DNA from 2 places in the Paenarthrobacter sp. 10N417 genome. Region 2 is predicted to be linked to the other one. Evidence: riboswitches for the same ligand, from Rfam matches in the RefSeq annotation. Region 2 holds a riboswitch; the other holds the start of a gene.

Region 1 (4,420 bases), on a different contig from region 2:
GATGTCGTAGGGAGTGCACGCGATGTCGCCGGCGTCCACAACCTGGGCTTCGTAAACAGGTTCGACGTCGAGCTCCGGGTGGTAGCCCGGGCGGAGGAGACGCGAGGCCTCGCGAACCGCGGCAGGACCGAAACGGGCGCCCGGCCGGAAGGAGGTTCCGCCGTCGAACGGGACACCGACGATCGCAATGTCGTAGTCCGGCACCCTGTCGATTTGGGGGAGGCGGGCGAAGGTGCCGAGGCCGGCATACCGCGGGACTTTGGTTGCGTCGACAGGGCCGATGGGCTTGTGAATTGTCATTGACGGATCCTTGGTGTGAGGGGGTGCTCGCCATTGAGCGGGAAGTAAGTAATTCCATTCTTCGTGACGCGGGTCACGGCGAATAGCGGTACATTGACTACAAATGGCCGAGGCGCTTAGACGAATGTCTAAACCGGCCGAAACGGCCCCCGGAATCATAGAGTCAGGACCCCATCCGATGGCAATCACCGTCGCCGAGCTCGTGGCTGAACCGCAGCTGGGGCTCACCCTCCTGGCCGGTAACACAGGCCGCGACAACCGGATCACGTGGGCCCACACCTCGGACCTGCCCAGGCTGTGGGAATGGGTCACCGGCGGCGAGCTCATGATGACCAATGGGCTGTCGATTCCCGCCGATGCCGCGGGACAAGTGGCGCTCGCAGAGGCACTCATGGACAGCGGGGCAAGCGCCTTGGCGATCGGTGAGAAGATGCACGCGCCCCCGCTGACGCAGGAGTTCCTGGCAGCCTGCGACCGGCTGCCGCTACCGCTGATCAACGTCCCGTACCCGCTGCCGTTCATCGCGATCGCCCGCTCAGTTGCCGAATCTTCCCTGCTCGAAGAGTCGCGGCGCTTGCGGCAAACAGCCAGGGTCTACGACCTTCTTCGCACGGCCGGAGCCTCCGAGGACCATTGGCAGAGCCTGGTCCAACGGCTTGCCACCGAGCTGGACGCGGAACTGTTCGTGGTGGATCGCCGCTGCCTCCATCCCTGGCACCCCGAAGGCCAGCGGCTCCCGGGGTTCCTCGCGGATGAATGGGCACCGCTTTCCGGGCAGGTGTCCTTGGCGGGCAAGAATTTCCAATGGCACCGGATCCGGGGACGGCACGTGCTGACGATGGACATCCCGACCCACGCCAACGCGCTCCTGGTGGTGCTGCCCAACAGCGAACCGCACCCGGACGCCGTCGTCCTCCTGCACGCCGCGACCGTGCTGGGACTGCAGCTCTCGCGCATCGTTTTGTCGTTGGAAGGCCGCCACCGACTGGCTGGCGAGTTCCTGTTGCAGGCCATGGATGGGCGCTTGGGCGCGGCCGAGATGGAGAGCCGGCTGGCAACTTTTGGGGTTCCGCCGCAGGACTTCCTGCTCGTTTCCATGTCCGAGACCGCCGGAGACAAAACAGCGAACGACGGCGACAGGCTGGCCAACGTGCACATCGAGCTGTGGCGGCACGGGGTTGCGTCGGCTTCTTTGAAGCGGAATAGCCGGCTGCACGTCGTGGTCCCTGCTGATGTGCCGGACGACATCCTGGTGCATTGCGCAGGCGTGGATGCGGCGATGGGAATCAGTGCTCCGGCAGCAGTGGCCGGCATTCAGCGCGCGCTCCAGGAGTCCCTTTGGGCGCTCGGTTCGGCCCGGGCGAACAAGCTCGGCTTGGCTCGCTACGCCCAGGGACCATCATGGCTCGGGCTGACAGGTTTCGAGGAAGGAACTGCGCTGGTCAGGCGTCTCCTGGGGCCGATTTTCGATTACGAGCAGAGTCAGGAAGGCGATCTCCTGGTCACGCTGAAGACCTATTTGGACTCGCAGCGTTCGTGGCAAAAGACTGCCGCTGCCCTGTTCGCGCACCGGCAAACCATCATCTACCGGATACGGAAAATCGGCGAATTGACGGGCCTGGACATGGGTGAAACCTCCACGGTTGCCCAGTTGTGGTTCGCGCTCCAGATCCACGAGGCAATGCATCGGTAGGTATCCCTTGCTTGCGCTTTTTCCAGGTAACCCGCTATGGTGTGAACCGTGTCACCCAAATGACGCAATGCTTTTGATCTGTGGCGGGAGAGCCCTGCCGGTACATCCAGTCAGGCGCCGTAGGAGCAAATCCTCCCCAGGAATCTCTCAGGCCCACGTACCGCCACGGCGAGGCAACTCTGGAAAGCAGTCCAGGTAACTGGGCTCACCGACGGTGCAAGCAGGCAACCATTCCTGCGGAATCTCTCAGGTCCAATACAGAGCGGGGAGGAACCCACATCATCGTGGCGCACATAGGGCGCCTGAATCATGGAGTTCCTCTTGACTGTTCAATCAACCCCCACCGCTTTCGCGGACCGGCACATCGGCGCCAGGCGCCAGGCCGACGTTGACACCATGCTCAAGGCCATCGGCTACGACTCCGTAGACGGCTTGGTAGACGTTGCGGTCCCCGATTCCATCCGCCAGGACACTGCTCTGAAGCTGCAGGACGCCCTCACCGAGGTGCAGGTCCTCGCCGAGCTCCGCAAGCTCGCATCCAAGAACAAGACTGCCGTCCAGATGATCGGCCAAGGCTACTACGACACCGTCACGCCGCCGGTTATCCGCCGCAACATCCTCGAGGCTCCCGCTTGGTACACGGCGTACACGCCGTACCAGCCCGAGATTTCGCAGGGCCGCCTCGAAGCTCTTCTGAACTTCCAGACCATGGTGCAGGACCTCACAGGGCTGCCGGTGGCCAACGCTTCGCTGCTGGATGAAGCAACGGCCGTGGCCGAGGCTGTGCTGCTGATGCGTCGCGCCAACAAGTCCAAAACTGCCAAGGACGGCAAGACCGTCCTCGACGCCGACCTCCTCCCGCAGACCATCGCCATCGTTAGGGGCCGTGCCGAAGCGCTGGGCTTCGAAGTGCAGATTGCCGACCTTTCGGCGGGCCTTCCCGACGGCGACATCAACGGCATCGTCCTGCAGCAACCCGGCGTTTCCGGCCGCGTATTCAATCACTCAGGTGTCATCGCGGCGGCCAAGGAACGCGGCGCATTGGTCACTGTCGCCGCCGACCTTTTGGCGCTCACCCTCATCACGCCCCCGGGCGAACAAGGTGCCGATATCGCCGTCGGAACTGCGCAGCGCTTTGGTGTTCCACTGTTCTTCGGCGGCCCCCACGCTGCGTACATGGCCGTGCGGGAAGGCATGGAGCGCACGCTTCCGGGCCGCATCGTTGGTGTTTCCAAGGACAACGCCGGCGTCCCCGCGTACCGACTCGCGCTCCAGACACGCGAGCAGCACATCCGACGCGAAAAGGCCACGTCCAACATCTGCACGGCCCAGGCACTGCTCGCCATCGTGGCCTCGATGTACGCGGTTTACCACGGTCCCGAAGGCCTGAAGGCGATCGCCGAAACCGTCCACGGCCACGCCCGTGTTTTGGCCGCGACGCTGCAGAAGGCGGGCCGCGAGCTCGTCTCCGACGTCTTCTTCGACACCCTCACCGTCCGCGTACCCGGCAAGGCTGACAAAGTCATCTCCGCTGCCGAAGCCCGCGGTATCAACCTCCGGTTCATCGACGCTGACACGGTTGGCGTTTCCCTCGATGAAACCACGACGCCGGAGGTCCTCTCCGCCGTAGCCGTCGCCTTTGGTGCCGGTCCGGTGAATGACGCTTCAGGGTTTGAGCTGCCGTCTGATGTGCTCCGCACGAGTGATTTCCTGCAGCACCCGGTGTTCAACACGCACCGTTCCGAGACGCAGCTGTTGCGCTATATCCGCAAGCTGTCCGACCGGGACCTCGCCTTGGACCGCACCATGATCCCGCTGGGCTCGTGCACCATGAAGCTCAACGCAACCGCCGAGATGGAAGCAATCTCCTGGCCCGAGTTCGCCTCGATCCACCCGTTCGCTCCGGACCACCAGACGGCTGGCTGGCGTGAACTGATTGAGGACCTGGAAGCCGACCTGACTGAGATCACCGGCTACGACCAGGTCTCCATCCAGCCGAATGCCGGTTCGCAGGGCGAGCTTGCTGGGCTCCTGGCGATCCGCGGCTACCACCTCTCCCGGGGCGACGAGCAGCGCAACGTCTGCCTCATCCCTGCCTCCGCTCACGGCACCAATGCAGCCTCTGCTGTGCTCGCCGGCATGAAGGTTGTTGTGGTGGCCACCGCTCCCGATGGCACCATCGATCACGCTGATCTGGCGGCCAAGATCGAGGCCAACAAGGACGTCCTGTCCTGCATCATGATCACCTACCCGTCCACGCACGGTGTGTACGACGCCGATGTCCGCGAGGTTTGTGACTCCATCCATGCCGCTGGCGGCCAGGTGTACGTTGATGGTGCAAACCTCAACGCACTCGTTGGACTCGCGCAACCGGGCAAGTTTGGCGGCGACGTCTCCCACCTGAACCTGCACAAGACGTTCTGCATC
Region 2 (4,420 bases):
GCAGGCCGGCGAGCTCACCCTGCGAACCGGCGTTGGGCTGGATGGAGACCTGATCGTAGCCGGTGATCTCAGTTAGCTGGGACTCAAGATCGGTGATCAGCTCGCGCCAGCCCTCTGTCTGGGAATCCGGAGCGAACGGGTGGATCGAGGCGAACTCCGGCCACGAAATGGCTTCCATCTCGGCGGTTGCGTTGAGCTTCATGGTGCAGGAACCCAACGGAATCATGGTGCGATCCAGTGCAAGGTCACGGTCCGAGAGCTTGCGGATGTAGCGCAGGAGCTGGGTTTCGGAGCGGTGCGTGTTGAATACGGGGTGCTGCATGAAGTCGCTTGAGCGCTCCACGGAAGATTCCAGCGCGAAATCTTCTGCTGATTCGAGCACCGAAGCGCCGAAGACCGCCGCGACGTCGGCGACAACCGCCGTCGTTGTGGTCTCATCAACAGAGATGCCCACCAGATCAACGTCAATGCCGCGCAGGTTGATGCCCTTGGCCTCGGCGGCGGCCACAATCTCAGCCGCTTTGCCGGGGATGCGGACTGTGATGGTGTCAAAGAAGGAAGTGTGAAGGACCTCGACGCCGGCAGCCTTCAGCGACGCTGCAAGGGTGCGGGCGTGACCGTGGGCGGTTTCGGCGATTGCCTTCAGGCCTTCCGGGCCGTGGTAGACGGCGTACATGGACGCGACGATGGCCAGCAACGCCTGCGCGGTACAAATGTTGGACGTGGCCTTCTCGCGGCGGATGTGCTGCTCGCGGGTCTGCAGCGCCAAGCGGTAGGCGGGGACACCGGCGTCGTCCTTGGAAACGCCCACCAGACGGCCGGGCATGGAACGCTCGAGACCCTTCTGGACGGCCATGTACGCGGCGTGCGGGCCGCCGAAGAACAGCGGAACGCCGAGGCGCTGGGCGGAACCGACGGCGATGTCCGCACCTTGCTCGCCCGGAGGGGTGATGAGCGTCAGGGAGAGCAAGTCTGCTGCGACCGTGACCAGTGCACCGCGTTCCTTGGCCTCAGCGATGACGGCGGAGTGATCAAACACGCGGCCCGAAACGCCGGGCTGCTGCAGGACGACGCCGTTGATGACGCCCTCCGGGAGACCGAGCGAAAGGTCAGCAACCTCAACCTCGAAGCCGAGGGCCTCAGCGCGGCCCTTGACGATGGCAATGGTCTGAGGAAGGCAGTCGGCGTCGAGGACGGTCTTCCCATCATGGGCTGCCTTGTTTTTGTTGGCACGGCGCATCATGAGCACGGCCTCTGCCACGGCGGTTGCTTCGTCCAGCAGGGAGGCGTTGGCGATCGGCAGGCCCACGAGGTCCTGGACCATCGTCTGGAAGTTCAGCAGGGCTTCGAGGCGGCCCTGCGAGATTTCCGGCTGGTACGGCGTGTATGCCGTGTACCAGGCCGGGGATTCGAGGATGTTCCTGCGGATAACCGGCGGCGTGACGGTGTCGTAGTAGCCCTGGCCGATCATCTGGACGGCAGTTTTGTTCTTGGACGCAAGCTTGCGCAGCTCAGCCAGCACCTCGACTTCGCTGAGCGCGTTTTCAAGGGTGAGGGCAACGTCCTGGCGGATGTCGTTGGGGACGGCCGTATCAACCAGCGAATCAACGGTGTCGTAGCCGACCGTCTTGAGCATGGTTTCAATGTCGGCCTGGCGGCGGGCGCCAATATGCCGATCGACGAAGGTGGTGGAGGCTGAACTAACCGTCACGAAGGAACTCCATTACTTGGGCGGCGTTTGGGTACGCCACAGTGGCTGGGTTCCTCCCCACTCTGTATTGGACCTGAGAGTTTCCGCGTGTTGCTTGCACAACGATCGCTTGCACCGTCGGTGAGCACAGCATTTCGTCCGCGCCAAAGGACGCGGCAAAAGGCCTGCTACTTTCCAGAGTTGCCTCGCCGCGGCGGTGCGTGGGCCTGAGAGATTCCTGGGGAGGGTTTGCTCCTACGGCGCCCGCATCACTTGCTTGCAGGACTCTCCCGCCGCAGATCAAAGGCATATTCAATTGTTTGCGTGCCCCAGTAAAGGCGCACCACAAGGCTCAATTGTCCTACGTCGCGGGCGTCGCCGCAAATGGATGACCCGCTACTTGCGGAGCCGGTCCAGGACGCCCAGCAGGATCTCGACGTCGGCCTCCCGCCCGGCCTTGCCGCCTTCCCGGCCACCCTCGAACATGGCGTTGAAATACAGGCCGTCGCCCATGTAACTGACGGCCTTGGCAACCTCCGGACCAACATCCTCGGCCAGGACGTCCAACCACTGCTGCTGGATTCCGGCAAACCTGTGGCGGGTCTCCTCATGGGCAACTTCGGCCAGTCTCGTGGCAGCAACGAATGCCCGATCCATGGGAGTTCCGGCCCACAGTGAGGTCCGAATGAAGTAAGCAGCGCTGCCATCTGGTGCCGTCTTCATTTTTTCGATGTCTGCCTGGGCCAACTCATCCAAGCGCTCCAACAGAGCGCTGATCAGCGATTCCTTGTTGGGGAAGTGGTAAAGCAGTCCGCCCTTGGAGACCCCTGCCCGCTTGGCGACTGCGTCAAGCGTGGCAGCCCGCTCCCCCACTTCGATAAGGAGGGCTTCGTAGGCATCAAGGACTGCATCCCTGGCAACTGGCTTTCGTGGCATGACTACATCATTCCCTACGGGGTTGGCGGTGCTGAATTTGAAACTGTACCGTCTAGACGGTACAGTAAACTTTATGTTCACGCCGTCCTCAACCCAAGCGCCCCGCTCCACTCGTACCTTGACTGGTCAGGCAGCACCGTGGCGCGATTGGACGGCCCTGGCACTCCTGATGTTCCCGGTGCTGCTGGTGGCCGTCGATAACACCGCGCTCACGTTCGCCCTGCCGGCAATTGCCCGCTCCTTGGATGTGGGTGGCGTGCAGCTCCTATGGGTCATTGACGCCTACCCGCTCGTGTTGGCGGCGCTGCTGGTTTCCATGGGCAACCTCGGCGACAGGATCGGACGACGGCGGCTGCTGCTGATCGGCAGCACGGGCTTCGCCGCGGTTTCGGCTGCTACAGCATTCGCGCCTTCCGCGGAATGGCTGATTGCGGGCCGCGCCGCACTGGGCGTATTCGGCGCCATGTTGATGCCTTCAACGCTGTCCTTGATCCGGAACATCTTTGCTGATCCGAACCGTCGGCGGCTCGCAATTGCCGTCTGGGCTGCCGGATTCTCGGGTGGCGCAGCCCTTGGCCCGATCTTTGGCGGCTGGCTGGTGGAACACTTCTGGTGGGGTGCCGTCTTCCTCGTGGCGGCCTTCCTCCTCCTGCCCCTCCTCGCCTTCGGCAGGGTCCTCATTCCCGAATCCAAGGACGCCAACCCTGGCCGTGTGGACGTGCCCAGCATCGCGCTGTCCGTGATCACCATGGCTCCGTTCGTGTACGGCATCAAGGAATTCGCTGTTCACGGATTCGGGGCGTCGGCAGCGGCCTTCATGGTCTTCGGCCTGGTGATGGGAATTCTGTTTGTCCGTCGCCAGCGGCGGATCCAGAGCCCCATGCTGGACGTCTCTTTGTTCAAGAACAAGGTGTTCAGCACAGCGATAGTGGCCAACGTCCTGTCCTTGTTTTCCATGACGGGCTTCATCTACTTCTTCGCCCAGCACCTGCAACTTGTTGAGGGCCAGTCCCCCATGGAAGCAGGCATCGCAATGATTCCGGCGCTCCTGGCAACGGTCATCGCCGGCCTGGTAGTGGTCCCGCTGGTAAAGCGCGTCCGGCCAGGATTCGTGGTCGCCGGCGGACTTACCCTCAGCGCGGCGGGCTATTTGGTGGTCGCTGTAGGTGACCACGGCAGTGGACCTGTGTTCCTGTTGTCAGCTTTGACTGTCCTCGCCGTTGGCGTAGGCGCAGCGGAAACCATTTCCAACGACCTCATCCTCGGCTCGATGCCGGCCGACAAATCCGGAGCGGCGTCCGCGATCTCCGAAACCGGCTACGAGCTGGGTTCGCTCCTGGGAACGGCCGTGCTGGGCTCTATCCTCACTGCGTCCTACCAGCACAACCTCGTCATCCCGGAGGGGTTGTCCACGCAGGCAGCCGGTAAATCGGGAGAAACCCTGGCGGGCGCAGTGGATGCTGCTGCGGCGCTACCCGCTCCGCTATCGGATGCCCTGACAGCCGCCGCCCGGGTAGCGTTCGAATCCGGCGTCCACATCACTGCGGCGATTGGGCTGGTATTGATGGCTGGCGCGGCAGTGCTTGCCGCCGTCGTGCTCCGCCGGGTTCCCAAGGCGCAGTAAGCACCGCGGGAATCAGTGGCCGTCCGTAGGTGCAGCCTTGGCATCTACGTCCGCCACCAGCTGGTCGATCCGGTCCAGGGCATCGCTGAGCCGCCCTACCGTTGCCCACAATTCAGGATGCTGTTCCTTGATCTCGTCCAGTGATGCGCCTGCGGATCTGAGCGATCCGA

What was found. Region 2 has a riboswitch for glycine ahead of gcvP (aminomethyl-transferring glycine dehydrogenase). Riboswitches for the same ligand answer to the same signal wherever they lie in the genome.
Region 1: it holds a riboswitch for glycine, as region 2 does, so the genes downstream of both, gcvP (aminomethyl-transferring glycine dehydrogenase) here and gcvP (aminomethyl-transferring glycine dehydrogenase) in region 2, are expected to answer to the same signal.

Annotation. Positions count from the first base shown of each region.
Region 1 is NZ_JBFTIL010000032.1:21,590-26,009, reverse strand. It holds gene speB (agmatinase) at 1-300, opposite strand, end outside; gene AC1DCM_RS25345 (PucR family transcriptional regulator) at 479-1,993, shown strand; glycine riboswitch at 2,068-2,166, shown strand; gene gcvP (aminomethyl-transferring glycine dehydrogenase) at 2,315-4,420, shown strand, end outside.
Region 2 is NZ_JBFTIL010000006.1:56,158-60,577, reverse strand. It holds gene gcvP (aminomethyl-transferring glycine dehydrogenase) at 1-1,711, opposite strand, end outside; glycine riboswitch at 1,896-1,993, opposite strand; gene AC1DCM_RS09200 (TetR/AcrR family transcriptional regulator) at 2,087-2,626, opposite strand; gene AC1DCM_RS09195 (MFS transporter) at 2,700-4,250, shown strand; gene AC1DCM_RS09190 (cyclodeaminase/cyclohydrolase family protein) at 4,263-4,420, opposite strand, start outside.